4 regions of the Ectothiorhodospira shaposhnikovii genome follow, and region 2 is predicted to be linked to each of the others. Evidence: predicted binding sites of a transcription regulator. Region 2 holds the regulator's gene; each other region holds the start of a gene.
The links. The regulator sigma-54, encoded in region 2, starts transcription at its own class of promoters, with help from an activator protein. The targets are predictions, from matches to a motif close to TGGCANGNTNCNTGCTT.

Region 1 (3,767 bases), 960 kb from region 2:
CCTGTTCGGACGGGACGAAAACGCCTTCTGGCGGGGTTACGACTGGGATGCGGCGTTGGCATCGGGCATGGCCACCGCCCGCCGGACGGGTCAGACCGAGGCCGGGTTCAGCGGCGAGTACGGATTTGTGGACACCCGCATGTACTGGCCGGTCAATCACATGGTGGCGCCCAGGGAGGATGCCCTGAGCTGTGAATCCTGCCACGGCGTGGACGGTCGGCTGGCGGATCTGCCGGGGGTCTATATCCCCGGCCGTGACCGGCATCCCTGGGAACCCTTCGGCTGGCTCGCGGTATGGCTGACCCTGCTGTCGGTGGTGGCTCACGGCCTGGGACGCTATCTGATCCACCGTCGCCGGATGAGGGGGGCTGCATGAACAAGGTACGCATCTTCACGCTGTTCGAGCGTTTCTGGCACTGGGCGCAGACGATCCTGATCTTCGGCCTGTTGTTCACCGGGCTGGCACTGCACGGCAGTCATGGCCTGATGGCCTATGACACGGCCCTCAAGGTCCATATCGTCATGGCCCTGAGCCTGATCGGTCTGTGGGCCTTTGCCATCTTCTGGCATGTGGTGACGGGGGAGTGGCGCCAGTATGTGCCCACCCACCGGGGCTTGCCGGCGGTGATGCTGTACTACGCCTACGGGATCTTCTCCGGCGAAGCCAAGCCCTTCGTGACATCACCGTCCAGCAAGCATAATCCGCTGCAGCGACTGGCCTATTTCGGTTTCAAGGCGGCGATTGCACCGGCGTTGTGGGTATCCGGTTTGCTGCTGCTGACCTATGCCGCCTGGAAGGGGACGTTCATGGGCGATCTGTTGCCCCTGGCCTGGGTGGCCTACGCCCACGTGGCGGCCACCTTCGCCCTGATGCTGTTCCTGATCGGCCACATCTACATGGCCTCCACCACCGGTCATCCCTGGTATGCCTATCTCAAGTCCATGGTGACCGGGTATCAGGAGGGCCACAAATGAGTGGTGGGTTCCCCTCTCCCCTTGGGGGAGAGGGGGTGGGGTGAGGGGAAAACGCCGCCGTTACACCTCGCCCACGGTGTCGTCCCCCCGGGTGCGGGGGACCAGGAATTCCTTCTCCAGGGCCTTGACCCTGGCCTCCATGGCGGAGAGGCGCTCGCGGGTGCGCTCCAGCAGGGCGGCCTGCACCTCGAATTCCTCCCGGGTCACCAGATCCATCCGCTGCAGGGCACCGGACAGGCTCGCCTTTAGGTTCTTCTCGATGTCCGCCTGAACGTGCTGCACCGACTCGGGCATCATGCTGCTCAGCTTGCGTGCCATCTCATCCAGGCTTTTGCTGTCGATCATGGCCGTTTCCTCCGTGGTCTTTTGTGTATTGAACCCTATTCTAGTCGTCCCGGCAGGGGATGGGCGAGTGGTGGGTGGGCGCCCCATTTTGGTGCGCTCATGGGGTGCATTTGCCCAAAACGGCGCGCCTGCCGGGATTGTTTTCTGAGGTATGTGGCCAATCTCTTGAAATGACTCACAAAAAAAACTGGCATGCTCCCTGCTATTGCTCCGTTGAAGCAGTTTTTCAACCACAGTAAAACCCTTGCTCAGGAGATCGACACATGCACAGCACGTTCAAGAAGGCCGCCCTCACCAGCGCCGTGACCGCCGCCCTGCTGGCCGGTGGGCTGGTGACGTCCACGGCTTCCGCCGAGATCAGCGCCAATATCGGCTTCACCAGCAATTATCTGTTCCGGGGCGTGACCCAGACCGACGATCAGGCGGCAGTCCAGGGTGGACTGGATTTTGAACATGAAGGTGGTTTCTACATCGGAACCTGGGCTTCCAACGTGGATTTCGGAGATGGCGACTCCGGCTACGAGATCGACGCCTATTTCGGTGTTGCCGGTGAAATCGGTGCCTCCGGCGTCGGGTTCGACGTGGGCTACATCTACTACGCCTATCCCAGCCTGGATGACTCCGATCTGGGCGAGATCTACGGCGCCCTGGACTTCATGGGGCTGTACGGCATGATCAACTATGTGACCAATGCCGATGAGAGTGACTTTGAAGGCAGTCTGGCCTACGAAATCGGCTACGAGTTTGAGGTTGTACCCGCCATCAGTCTGGGTGCCGCCGTGGGCTATGTGGATTTCCACAAGGACGCCGAGAACAATCAAGGCGAAAAAGACTACACCTGGTGGTCCCTCTACCTCACCAAGTCCACCTCCATGGGTGACTTCACCTTCGCCTACACCCAGAACGACATCGATGACGACAGCAATATCGACGATCCGCGCTTCAACGTCTCCTTCGTCATGAGCTTCTGAGAACCAGGAACCTCTCAATCACATCAGGACACGGCCCGCCGGACGCGGGCCGTTTCCCGGGAGCACCCGACATGAAACTAGTCACTGCCATCATCAAGCCGTTCAAGCTGGACGACGTGCGCGAGGCGCTTTCCGAGATCGGGGTGCAGGGCATCACCGTCACGGAGGTCAAGGGCTTCGGGCGTCAGAAGGGTCATACGGAACTGTATCGGGGGGCCGAGTACGTGGTGGACTTCCTGCCCAAGGTCAAGCTGGAAGTGGCCGTGGACAATGCCCTGGTGGATCAGGTCATCGAGGCCATCAGCAAGTCGGCCAACACGGGCAAGATCGGGGACGGCAAGATCTTCGTCTTCCCGCTGGAGCAGGCCATCCGCATCCGTACCGGAGAGACCGGTTCCGACGCACTGTAAAACCATAAGCCGATCAACGTCGGCGGGGGACATACCGTGGAAAGCCAAGTCATAGAAATCGCATACGCCCTGGATACGTTCTATTTCCTCGTATCCGGCGCACTGGTCATGTGGATGGCCGCAGGGTTCACGATGCTGGAGGCGGGCCTGGTCCGCTCCAAGAGCACCGTGGAGATTCTCACCAAGAACATCGCGCTGTATTCCATCGCCTGTATCATGTACATGCTGATCGGCTACAACATCATGTACGGAGACGGCTTCAATTCCCTCATCCCGAGCTTCATGCCGATCCTGAGCAGCGTGGACAACTCCGTCGAAGAGGTGCTGCTGAGCGACGGGGAAATCTACTACTCCAATCTGTCGGACTTCTTCTTCCAGGTGGTCTTCGTTGCCACCGCCATGTCCATCGTCTCCGGTGCCGTGGCAGAGCGCATGAAGCTCTGGGCGTTCCTCATCTTCGCCGTGATCCTCACCGGCTTCATCTATCCCTTCCAGGGTTTCTGGAGCTGGGGCGGCGGCTTCCTGGACGAACTGGGTTACCTGGACTACGCCGGTTCCGGCATCGTGCACATGACCGGTGCGGTGGCGGCCCTGGCCGGTGTGCTGCTCCTTGGCGCTCGTAAGGGCAAGTACGGTCCCAAGGGGCAGATCAACGCCCTGCCGGGTGCCAACATGCCCCTGGCCACCCTGGGTATCTTCATCCTCTGGCTGGGCTGGTTCGGTTTCAACGGCGGCTCGGAGCTGAAGGTGTCCGACGTGGAATCCGCCAACGCCGTGGCTCGCGTCTTTACCAACACCAACCTGTCCGCCGCCGGCGGCGTGGTGGCGGCCCTGATCACCTCCCGTCTGCTGTTCGGCAAGACCGACCTCACCATGGGTCTGAACGGCGCCCTGGCCGGCCTGGTGGCCATCACGGCGGAACCGCTGATGCCCCATCCGTTGCTGGCCACCACCATCGGCTTCATCGGTGGCGTGCTGGTGGTGTTCTCCATCGTCCTGCTGGACAAGATCAAGATCGACGATCCGGCCGGCGCCATCTCCGCCCACGGTACGGCGGGTATCTGGG
Region 2 (3,767 bases):
AGGGACATCACCCCCCTGCCCATGCATGCCCGCGCCCAGTTGGGCATCGGCTATCTGCCCCAGGAGGCCTCGGTCTTTCGCAAGTTGTCGGTGGAAGACAACCTGCTTGCCGTGCTGGAAACACGCCGCGACCTCAGCCGCGGCCAGCGCCATGAGCACATGGAATCCCTACTGGAAGAGTTTCAGATCATGCATATCCGCGAGAGCCTGGGCATCAGCCTCTCGGGGGGTGAGCGGCGGCGGGTGGAAATCGCCCGCGCCCTGGCCACCGAACCGGCCTTCATCCTGCTTGATGAGCCCTTTGCCGGGGTAGACCCCATCTCCGTGATCGAAATTCAGCGCATCATCACCCATCTGGTCTCCCGGAATATCGGGGTACTGATCACCGATCACAACGTCCGTGAAACCCTGGGCATCTGCAATCGCGCCTATATCCTGAGCGACGGACACCTGATCAGCGAGGGGCCGCCGGAAGTGGTGCTGGCAGACCCCCAGGTCAGGCGGGTCTACCTGGGCGATCATTTCCGACTATGAAAGTAAAGTTTTTGAGCCAACGCATGGTTTCCCCACACTGGGTCACATTTTTCGTGCCAGGACGTATAATCCGGATGACAGACCCGGCACGTGGCGGCAAGGCACCGTCGATACTGCCCGGACCCTTCAACTCCTGCCTGACGATTCCGGTGGCACGCCACATCCTATGCTGAAACCTTCTGTCCAGCTCCGTCTCGGCCAGAGCCTTACCATGACACCGCAGCTGCAGCAGGCCATCCGGCTGCTGCAGCTGTCCACATTGGAGCTTCAGGCCCAGATCCAGGAAACGCTGGAGACCAACCCGATGCTGGAAGCCCTGGAAGGCGCGGATGCCGACCTGGATACCGGCATGGATGAAAACACCCAACATGAAGGCATGACCTCCGGCGCCGACAACGCCGACAAGGATGCGGGGAGCCGAGAATTCGACGAGCCCGCCGAACGGGACAACACCAGCGAACCCTCGGAAACCATTCCCGAGGAGCTGCCCGTGGACAGCAACTGGGAAGACCTCTACGACATGCCGACCGCCGGCGGCGGCCAGATGGACAACGACGGTCGCGACCTGTTCGAGAACCAGAGTGCACCCGGCGAAGACCTGCGTGACCACCTTCTCTGGCAGATTCACCTGTCGCCCCTGAGCGAGCGGGACCAGGTCATCGCCATGACCATCATCGATGCCATCAACGATGACGGCTATCTGGCCGAACCCATCGAGCAGATCCACGCCGGCCTGGCCCAGGACCAGGAGATGGAACTGGAGCTGGACGAGGTGGAAGCCGTGCTGCGCATGGTCCAGCACCTGGATCCCGTGGGCGTGGGTGCACGGGATCTTGCCGAGTGCCTGCTGCTGCAACTGGAGCAGTTCGCGCCGGAGACGCCCTGGCTGGCCGAGGCCAGGACCCTGGTGCGTGATCACCTGGAAGCCCTGGGCACCCGCGACTTCAAGGGTGTCCAGCGCCGACTGGGTCTGGCCGACGGCGAATTGCAGGCGGTGATCGCCCTGATCCAGAGCCTGAACCCACGCCCGGGCACCCTGATCAGCTCCAGCGCACCGGAATACATCATTCCCGACGTCTTCGTGCGCAAGCGCGAGGGATGCTGGCAGGTGGAACTGAATCCGGAAGTCGCGCCCCGGTTGCGGGTCAACCCACTTTATGCCAGCTTTGTGCGTCGGGCCGATTCCAGCCAGGACAATGTCTATCTGCGCAACAGCCTGCAGGAGGCCCGCTGGTTCATCAAAAGCCTGCAAAGCCGCAACGAGACCCTGCTGCGTGTAGGCACCGCCATCGTGGAACATCAACGCGCCTTTCTGGAACACGGCGACGAGGCCATGAAACCCCTGGTGCTGCGGGATATCGCCGAGCAACTGGAGATGCACGAATCCACCATCTCCCGCGTCACCACCCAGAAGTACATGCACACCCCAAGAGGGATTTACGAATTCAAGTATTTCTTCTCCAGCCATGTGGGGACGTCCGACGGCGGTGAGTGCTCCGCCACGGCCATCCGTGCCATGATTCGCAAACTGATTGCCGAAGAACCCCAGGGCAAGCCCCTGAGTGACAGCAAGATTGCCCAGATCCTGGTGGATCGGGGCATCCAGGTAGCGAGGCGCACCGTTGCCAAGTATCGCGAGGCCATGGCGATCCCGCCATCCAACGAACGCAAGCGCCTCGTCTGAATCCATAACCAGGCCTCAGCTTCACTTTCACATTCCAAACCAAGGAGTCATCTCATGCAGATCAACCTCACCGGTCACCACGTGGACCTGACCGACGCCCTGCGCGACTATGTCAATGACAAGTTCCAGCGCCTGGAGCGCCATTTCGACAACGTCATCGACGTGCACGTGGTCCTGACCGTGGAGAAACTGCAGCAGAAGGCGGAAGCCAACATGCTGGTCAGCGGCAACACCATTTTTGCCGACGCCACCCATGCCGACATGTATGCAGCCATTGATGCCCTGGTCGACAAGCTGGACCGTCAGGTGGTCAAGCACAAGGAGAAGCTCAAGGACCATCACCGCGCCGAAGGCTCCCACCGCAACCACGTCGGGTGAGATATCCATGAACATCGGTGATCTTCTCGCTCCGGAGCGCGTCTGCTGTCTGCCGGACGTCAGCAGCAAGAAACGCGCTCTGGAGATGCTGGGTGAAATGCTTTCGAGCCACCTGCCCAGGCTGACCCAGGGAGAGATCTTCGACAGCCTGCTGGCCCGGGAACGCCTGGGCAGCACCGGCCTGGGGCATGGCGTCGCCATCCCCCACGGCCGGCTGGCCGGAGCCGACGAGGCCTGTGCCGCCCTGCTCAAGCTGGGCAAGGGCGTGGACTACGACGCCCCGGACAGCGAACCGGTGGACATCCTGTTTGCCCTGGTGGTGCCGACCGAATGTACCGACGAACACCTGCAGATCCTCGCATTGCTCGCGCGCATGTTCTCCGATCCGGAGACCCTGGCCCGACTGCGTAGCGCCAAAGGACCGGAAGATCTGCTGGACCTGGTACACCACTGGGATACCGAAAGCCCAGACTCACCGTGACCACGCCCCCCCTTACCGTCCATCACGTCGTCGAGGCCATGGGAGAACGCCTGGCCCTGCGCTGGGTGGCCGGTCATCAGGGCAGGGAACGCCGGATCGCTCACCAGGCCACGCCTCACGGCAGTACCTCACTGGTCGGACACCTGAACATCATCCATCCCAACCAGATCCAGGTGCTGGGTCCGGACGAGATGCGCTATCTGTGGAACCTGCGCAAGAACTCCCAGCGGGACATCCTGGAACAGCTGGTGAACGGCACGGCGGCCCTCCTGATCGTCACCGACGGTCTGGCGGTTCAGCCGGAACTGTGCGCCCTGGCGGACAGGCAGTCCGTCCCCCTGCTCTCCACCACCCTGCACAGCCACGAAATCATCAATATCCTGCGCTATTTCTTCAGCGACAAGCTGGCGGAGACCATCACCCTGCACGGTGTCTTCATGGAAGTGCTGGGCATCGGGGTGCTGCTGACGGGGGAAAGCGCCATCGGCAAGAGCGAGCTGGCCCTGGAACTCATCAGTCGCGGACACCGTCTGATTGCTGACGATGCACCCGAATTTGCCCGCATTGCCCCGGACATCCTGCGGGGCACCTGCCCGCCGGTGCTGGAAAACTTCCTGGAGGTCAGAGGACTGGGTGTCCTGAACATTCGTGCCATGTACGGTGACAGCGCCATCAAGAGCAGCAAGTATC
Region 3 (3,767 bases), 560 kb from region 2:
CCACCGTGAAGAAACGGTCCATGGGGCTTGCCCGCAAGGTGGCCGCCGCTTCAAGCACTCGACCACCAGTGGCGGCAAAGGCGTTTTGCAGGGGCTGCACCACGAAGGGCAGGGAATAGAACATGGAGCCGATGACCAGCCCGGTGAAGGTGAAGGCCAGGTGACCCACGCCGATGTCTTCCAGAAAGCCCCCCACGGCGCCCCGGGGTCCCAGCAGGATCAGCAGGTAAAAGCCCATCACGGTGGGCGGGAGTACCAGCGGCATGGCCACCAGCGCCTCGATCATGACCTTGCCCCGCCACCGGGTATGGGCCAGCCACCAGGCCAGGGGGGCGCAGAGCACCATGAGGATGCTGGTGCTGATGAAGGCCAGTTTGAGGGTGATCCATAATGCGGTGAGATCGTTGTCGCTGATGCCGAACATGCCGCCGTACTCCCTTGCGTGAAGTGAGTTATTCCCCGGGCAGCACGAACCCGTAGGCCCGCATGATGGCCCGGGTCATGGGGGCGTTCATGTACTCGGCAAAATGGTGGGCGGTGGCGTTGTCCGCGGCCCGCCGAGTGATGATGAAACCCTGTTCCAAGGGGTTGTGCAGGTTGTCATCTATCAAGTGATAGGGTCCCTGGTCCCGCACATGGGGGTTCAGGGCCAGAGACAGGGCCACGATGCCCACCTGGGCCGCGCTGCTTTCCACCAATTGCAGGGTGTGGGCGATGTTTTCACCAAAGACAAAGCGGGGCATCAGTTCGTCCCACAGGCCGACGGCTCGCAGGGCTTCCTCCGCCCGTGTCCCGTAGGGCGCGTGGCGAGGGTTGGCGATGGCAATGCGCCGGAATTCGGGCCGGGACAGGTCATTCAGGGTCAGGGTAGAGGCGTCCACCGTGTTGCTCCACAGCACGATGCGGCCGATGGCGTAGGGGATGACCTCGGAAGCCGCAAATCCCTTTTCCTGCAATATCCTTGGAAATTCAATGTCGGCGGAAAAGTAGAGGTCAAATGGGGCGCCGTTCTCGATCTGGGCGCGGAAGCGACCGGATGACCCGTAGATGACCTCAATGGGGCGGTCCGGGTGGTCTTCCCGGTAGGCCTCCAGGATTTCATCCATGGCATAGCGCAGGTCTGCCGCGGCGGCGATGCGGGTGGGTGCTTGCGCCTGGAGTGTCCCGGTCAGGGCAAGCAGGACCAGGCCGAACAATCCTTTGAGTAACAAGTGGTGCATGATCGTGTTCCTTTTCCTGAAGGGTTGGCGGTGGATGATGGGTACGAATGCCTGAAGCTCGGATAAGTCCGGAGATCACTCATTGACGGCCAGGATGACGTGGGGCGCCTTGATCAGGGCACAGGCCCGAGATCCCTGGGTGAGCCAGCCTTCGTCCAGGGCCTCCCGGGTGACGACGGCGGTGAGGACCCGGCCATGGCCCAGGTCCAGCTTGACCTCCGCGTTCACGGGGCCGGACTCGATGTGGCTGACAACGCCCTGGAGGCGGTTACGGGCGGAAAAGCGCAGCGCGTCGGCCACTTCGCTCAGAATCACGAAGGAAGACTTGATCAGTGCATGGACTTCCCGGCCCACCTGCAGCCCCAGTTCCAGGCCGGCCTCATGGGTGACCACGGCGTGGATCTCCAGCCCATGGCCGATATCCACGGTAATCTCGTCGTTGACCGCGCCCTGCGTGACGCGGGAGATCTTGCCTTGGTAGTGATTTCTTGCCGTTGTGCGCATGGATAGTTTCCTCATCAGTGTCCAGACATCGCCTAATTCGCCCGTGGACCGGGCCATTTGCTGCAAAAATTTCTGGTACGCCTGTTCGGCGGCCCGGTACTGCGCAATCACCTGTTCGCCGTGGGCGGTCAGTCGGGTGCCGCCGCCGTGCTTTCCTCCCGCCTGCCGCAGCAGCAGGGGTTTGTCCGCCAGATTGTTCATGGCGTCGATGGCGTCCCAGGCCGCCTTGTAGCTCATGCCGATGGCCCGGGCCGCGGCGGAGATGGAGCCGGTGGCGGCGATCTGCTCCAGCAACTGGATGCGGGCGCCGCCAAGGAAGGTCTGGCCGTGCAGCTTGAACCAGAACTGCCCGTCGATTTCCGGTTGCATGGGGTTTTCCTGGTCTAAGGTTCGTTATGTATTTCTGTATATAGCGAATGTCGAAACACAACTCACGGGGTCGCTGTGCTCTAACTCAGCATTTTTTAGGCCAGCCAGATTGGTGCTTTTAAATGTCTGGTTTTAAAGGATTTGTTATTAAATCTCCATGGTCTGAGGGTGGGGTTTGCGACAGGAGAAAGGGGAGGGTGAGCCCGTTGTCTGAAATCCTACGTTTCCCGGGATCGGCCCGGCGGGCGGGGTGTCTGGGATAATGGCGTCATGAACGTGGATTGATTTATTTATATTCCTTGTCAGTATATGTGGTCCTGCAAATGGATGTGAGCACGTTATGGAGCCCGGAAAAGACCCATGATCCCTGCCTTCCTGCGCCGTCATCCCCTGACCGTCATCGTGCTGGCCCAGCTTTGCGGCACATCCTTATGGTTCAGCATCAATGGTGTGTGGTGGTCGATGGCCCCGGACCTGGGTCTGTCGAATGCGGATCTGGGGTATCTGACCCTGACCGTGCAGCTCGGATTCATCGTTGGCACGTTGACCATGGCGGCCACCGGCTTGGCGGATCGCTTTCACGCCAGTGTCATCTTCGCCGTGGCCTGTCTGTGCGGTGCGCTGGTCAATGGTGCCTTCCTGCTGGTGGCCGCCCAGCCGCCCTTTGATCTGTTGCTGCGGTTTCTGACCGGTCTTTGCCTGGCCGGGATTTATCCTCTGGGGATGAAATTGATCATCTCCTGGGTGCCACGGCACGCGGGGGTGGCGCTGTCCTGGCTGGTGGGCATGCTGACCCTGGGCACGGCACTACCGCACCTGATGCAGGGGATGACGCTGGGCATACCCTGGCAATGGCCCCTGCTGGGGGCCTCGATGCTGGCGCTGCTGGGCGGGGGACTGGTGCTGCTGCTGGGCGATGGCCCCCACCTGCCCAAGGCCGGAGGTAAGATCCCGCTGCGCCAGGGACTTTCAGGGCTGAAGATCCCGCGTTTTCGTGCCGTGGCCGGGGGGTATTTCGGTCATTGCTGGGAGCTCTATGCCTTCTGGATGCTGGTGCCGTTGCTGGTGGGGCGGGAGATTGGCCGTCTGGGTGCCGCGGATGCCTGGATACCCTGGCTGGCGTTCGCCGTCATTGCCCTGGGGTTTGCGGGGTGTGTGGGCGGCGGTGTGATCAGTCGTTACCGGGGGAGTGAGTGGGTGGCCCGTCGCGCCCTGGCGATGTCCGGCGCCCTGTGTCTGGCCTATCCTTTCCTGACCTGGGCACCCGCCGGTTTATTGCTGATCCTGCTGGCCCTGTGGGGGGTGGCCGTGATTGCCGATTCGCCACAATTCTCCGCCCTGGCGGCAGCCAATGCCCCGCAGGAGCTGGTGGGTTCATCGCTGGCGGTGATGAATGCCATCGGCTTTGCCCTGACGGTGCCCGCCATCTGGCTGACCAGCCTGTTGTGGGAATTGCAAGGTGCCTGGGTCCTTCTGTGGCTGCTGCCGGGACCCTTACTGGGCCTGTGGGCGATGCGGGGCTTGAAGAAGAAGTAGCATCAATGCTTACCTGATGGCCCATCAACCCACCGCATCCGCCTCCGTCAGGGCCGGGTCTTCCGGGTTTTCCGGTTCTTCCTGGCAGTAGACGTAGGTCACGCCGCTCAGGCGACGATTGAGCTGCTGAAAACCGTC
Region 4 (3,767 bases), 1.1 Mb from region 2:
TGCGGAGCAGGCCCATGCCCTGGCGACGGAAAACCCCGCCATCACCCATACCCTGGGTTGGATACTGGTCAACCGGGATGATCCGGAACGGGGTCTGGCGCTGCTGGAAGAGGCCAGGCATGCGGTGCCGGAGCGCCCGGATGTGAGGTACCACTATGCTGTGGCCCTGGAAAAGGCGGGCAGGCGAAGCCAGGCACGACGGGAATTGGAGGCATTACTGTCCGGGGTGCCGGAGTTTCCTCAGCGGGAAGAAGCAGCGGCCCTCATGGAGCGAATCCGGTAGGGGCGGTTGCCCCGGGGTGGTGGTCTGCCCCCTGACCTACAACAGGGGGCTGCTCAGGCCGCCGAGGCCGAAAAAGGTCTTCAGATCCTTCAGGTCCCGGCGGTGGTGTGGCGGGAGCTGTTCGCGCAAGCGGGCGAACGTCTCTCTCAAGGCCTGTTCATCGGCGCGCCTGGAGGGGCTCTTGATGGCCACCATAAAGGGGAAGATGAAGGTGCTGTAGAGTCTGCTCCGCTCTGCCAGATGGCGGGCATGCCCCCGCTGAAATGCCTCCTTGGGGAACGCCGCCCAGAGTGAGTTCCGGTAATCCTCGGTGAACAGGTCCGGTTGCCGGTCTGCATACTGATTGGCAAAGTATTCGATGGAGCGGGGGGATTTCAGATGACCAAAGTCCACCAGATAAAGCCCACCGTCGGGTTTGAGCACTCTTGATATCTCGTTGAAGGTGCTTGACAGGGTTTCTTCATCGGGCAGGTGGTGGAGCGCCATGGTGGACATGACCGCGTCGACGGATTTCGCTTCCAGAAAGTCCAGTGCGTCGATGCTTCCGTGCCGGAACTCGATATTGTCCAGTTGCTGCTCGGCAATGTGTTCCCGCGCCCGTGCCAGCATTTCCTCCGAAAGATCCACGCCGATGAAGCGGACGTCCGGATTAAGGCGAGCCACCAGGGCCAGCTGTGTGGCGGGTCCGCAGGCAAGATCCAGGACGGTATCCCCGGGGCGGATCACATCGCAGACCTGGGCAGCGTGGAAGTGATACACGGGGGCCATGACCCCGTCTTCCCGTCCGGCACGGGTATAGGCCGCCACCTGTTCGGGATCCGCCATGATCAGATCGGGTTCCGTGCGCCGTGGGGCACGCTGCCGGGTGATGACTTCTCTGAGGGCAACCAGTAGGACGGCGGGGCTGGGCATGGGCCTTGATCCTCTGTGGAGATGATCACGAAATAAAGAAAAGAAGGGGCACGACATCCGTGCCCCTTCTTTGCCTGATGGTGATCCGGCAGGTCTTGATGATTATATACTTCTGCGCCGGGTTGCGGTCATCGTGGCACCCAGCCCCAGCAGGCCCAGGCCGAACAGTGCCAGGGAGGCGGGTTCGGGTACGACGGCACGTCCTGCGTCAGTCTCAATGGTCATGCGGAAAGAGGCCTGATAGAGATTGCCTGCAAGGAGCGGAGCGGTGGTGCTGGAGAAGTTGATGGGGCCGCCGGTGTCACGAATGAGCTCAATGTTCATCGGCAAAGGTGCGTTCAGGCTGAGTGTGTTGGTGCCGTCTCCGAATACGTCAGGCGTGAAGTTCCAAATGGTAGCCCCGCCATTACTCAGGTCCGTGATTGAAAAGGAGAGAGAGTAGGCCGCTGTGGCAAAGGCAGGGAAGACCTCGTTGCTGGAAACAGCTACCTGCAGGAAGGCGTCAAGGTCGAAACTGAAGGTCAGTCCATCATCCTGGGCAAGACTGAATATAAAACTGGTGTTCAGATTGTTGTTGGAGTTCGATGAGGCATCCGCCGATCCGATGTCCACGCCCACGTAGGAGGCATTGGCGATGTTGGCCGGATCGTTGCCGAAGCCCGGCAGGCCAGTGATCGGCGAGCCGGATTCGAATTGGTCTCCGGCGGCATAATTACCCGTGGTCGGAGGGGCGGTCAGTTTCGGAAAGGTGTTTTCAGTCAGCCCCAGACCGAGGCAGCCATTGCCCACGCACTGTGCGCCGATATCAATGGGTACTCCCGTCTGGGTCGTTGAATCATCAATTGCGAAAGCCCCGCCACCTGAACCCGTGAGGGAGCCATTGACATCTGCCGTGCCGACGAAGGTGAGGACTGAAAAGTCACTTGCATCCAGCTGTCCACCGCTGCCGCTGATCATGAAGTTGGTCATGTTCAGCACGCCGCCAGCCATGACATAGGCATGAGCCTGGCCGGCGCCCGCCAGAACCAGCGTGCCGGTGACGGCAACGGCCAACAGATTGCGCCGAAGGGTTTTGTTGTGTGTCTTCATGTTCTGTTGCTCCCGCTAGAGTTCCGGTGTTGAGTGCCTTTGCCAGGCTCTTTCGAGATTCCCTGAAAGGCATGGGATTCTCTTCTTGACTGGTTCCAAGCAGGGATCATGCCTGTTTTTTATCTATTTGATTTTTTTTGATTTTAGTTGGATTGGCGTCTGGGTGAATGTGGTTCATGTAAATTTTGTCGACGGGTTTAGTCGCAGCGCAGGGCCGCGAGTGGTAGCCGCAGCGAGCGGGCGGCGGGCGCGGGGCCATAGCCTATCCGGCCCATGAAGACCGCTGATTCCAGGGCATCCGTGCCGATGAGTCCCTGCAGTTCCCGGGTGAGGCGCATGGCACGTTCGATGGAGGGCTGGTGGCGGGTGAATTCCACCTGTTCCCGAACATAGCCAGCAAAGATCAGGGGGGTGAGTTCGGGCTGAAACTGCAGCCCCTGGCCGGTGGCGGTCAGCCAGAATCTCTGCACGGCCCGCCCGCCGGCGATGTGATCGTCCAGATGGCGGACCGGTTTGTTGGCAATGATGACGAAATGGGCGGCGCACCCCAGTGCCGGGCGGACATCCATTTGCAGCCGCGGCAGCAGGGTACCGCCCAGGTAAGTATTGAGAAAGTGCACCCGCCGCCAGCTGCCCAGGGCCCACCGCATGAGTTTCAGGCCCAGGGGATCCATGCCCAGTGCCTGATCCGGTAGTCGGTCCTCACTGTACTGGCTGTTCCACTGGATGATTTGTCGATGGACCGGGTAGGCTTCCGGCGTGGTCAGACGGATGTAGGCATTGTCGTACAGCAGCCTTGCCATGCGCCTGAGCCCGTCCCGTCCTTCCAGCCAGATGACCCGGTAGCCCGCCCCCAGCGATGCCTCCAGGGCCGCACGATCCCGCGGCAGCAGCGGCTTCCGGCTCAGGGGGAAGCGGTTGGTGCATCTGGCTTTGATATGGGCGGCCAGCGGTTCCGGGACGGGGCTGTCCCGGGTGGTCAGCCGGATGTCGAAGCAGGGCGTGGTTTCCGGTGTGTCCAGCCGTCGCTGAATCTGACAGTCATGGCCGCGGGCGCGGGCCGCGATCTCCAGGGTCTCCAGCAAGGCGCCCAGGGCAAGCTGGCTGGCATGACCTTGCAGGTCATAGATGACATGATCCCGTGTGTCGAAGCCGTGTATCACCAGATGCCGGGTATCACGGATTTCAAAACGCCATGGCTGGGTGTTGTCGCCGCTTGGTGCCCAGCGCGCCAGTGCCAGCAGTTCCTCCATCAGACCCTGGGGTGTCGGTTCCGGTACGGGTGCCGGTGTTCCAAGCAGTCGTGCAACCTGGCGGTATCCCAGGTGTCGCTTCAGGGTTTGCAACGGGCCGCGATTGCCCCAGCGCAGTTTGCCGCGCCGGTATGTCATCCTGTAGGCATCAAAAGTATGGAACCAGGGTGCCGGATAGAGGGGGCCGCGTTGCAGCAGGATCTTCAGGGCCTCTGTCCCCATGACACCGG

Region 1: the regulator sigma-54 is predicted to act here: its motif matches at 1,509-1,525, upstream of ACLF6L_RS14310 (TorF family putative porin).
Region 3: the regulator sigma-54 is predicted to act here: its motif matches at 2,180-2,196, upstream of ACLF6L_RS05555 (TOBE domain-containing protein).
Region 4: the regulator sigma-54 is predicted to act here: its motif matches at 2,382-2,398, upstream of ACLF6L_RS13570 (EDSAP-1 family PEP-CTERM protein).

What each region holds. Positions count from the first base shown of each region.
Region 1 is NZ_CP178333.1:3,116,324-3,120,090, reverse strand. Features, by position in the region: gene ACLF6L_RS14325 (tetrathionate reductase family octaheme c-type cytochrome) at 1-376, shown strand, start outside; gene ACLF6L_RS14320 (cytochrome b/b6 domain-containing protein) at 373-975, shown strand; gene ACLF6L_RS14315 (accessory factor UbiK family protein) at 1,036-1,320, opposite strand; gene ACLF6L_RS14310 (TorF family putative porin) at 1,584-2,291, shown strand; gene glnK (P-II family nitrogen regulator) at 2,363-2,701, shown strand; gene ACLF6L_RS14300 (ammonium transporter) at 2,738-3,767, shown strand, end outside.
Region 2 is NZ_CP178333.1:660,412-664,178, reverse strand. Features, by position in the region: gene lptB (LPS export ABC transporter ATP-binding protein) at 1-534, shown strand, start outside; gene ACLF6L_RS02915 (RNA polymerase factor sigma-54) at 701-2,218, shown strand; gene hpf (ribosome hibernation-promoting factor, HPF/YfiA family) at 2,273-2,596, shown strand; gene ACLF6L_RS02905 (PTS sugar transporter subunit IIA) at 2,604-3,077, shown strand; gene hprK (HPr(Ser) kinase/phosphatase) at 3,074-3,767, shown strand, end outside.
Region 3 is NZ_CP178333.1:1,216,882-1,220,648, forward strand. Features, by position in the region: gene modB (molybdate ABC transporter permease subunit) at 1-424, opposite strand, end outside; gene modA (molybdate ABC transporter substrate-binding protein) at 453-1,211, opposite strand; gene ACLF6L_RS05555 (TOBE domain-containing protein) at 1,296-2,093, opposite strand; gene ACLF6L_RS05560 (MFS transporter) at 2,454-3,629, shown strand; gene ACLF6L_RS05565 (Na/Pi cotransporter family protein) at 3,654-3,767, opposite strand, start outside.
Region 4 is NZ_CP178333.1:2,961,154-2,964,920, reverse strand. Features, by position in the region: gene prsT (XrtA/PEP-CTERM system TPR-repeat protein PrsT) at 1-283, shown strand, start outside; gene ACLF6L_RS13575 (class I SAM-dependent methyltransferase) at 320-1,195, opposite strand; gene ACLF6L_RS13570 (EDSAP-1 family PEP-CTERM protein) at 1,298-2,284, opposite strand; partial or broken gene ACLF6L_RS13565 (ThiF family adenylyltransferase) at 3,583-3,767, opposite strand, start outside.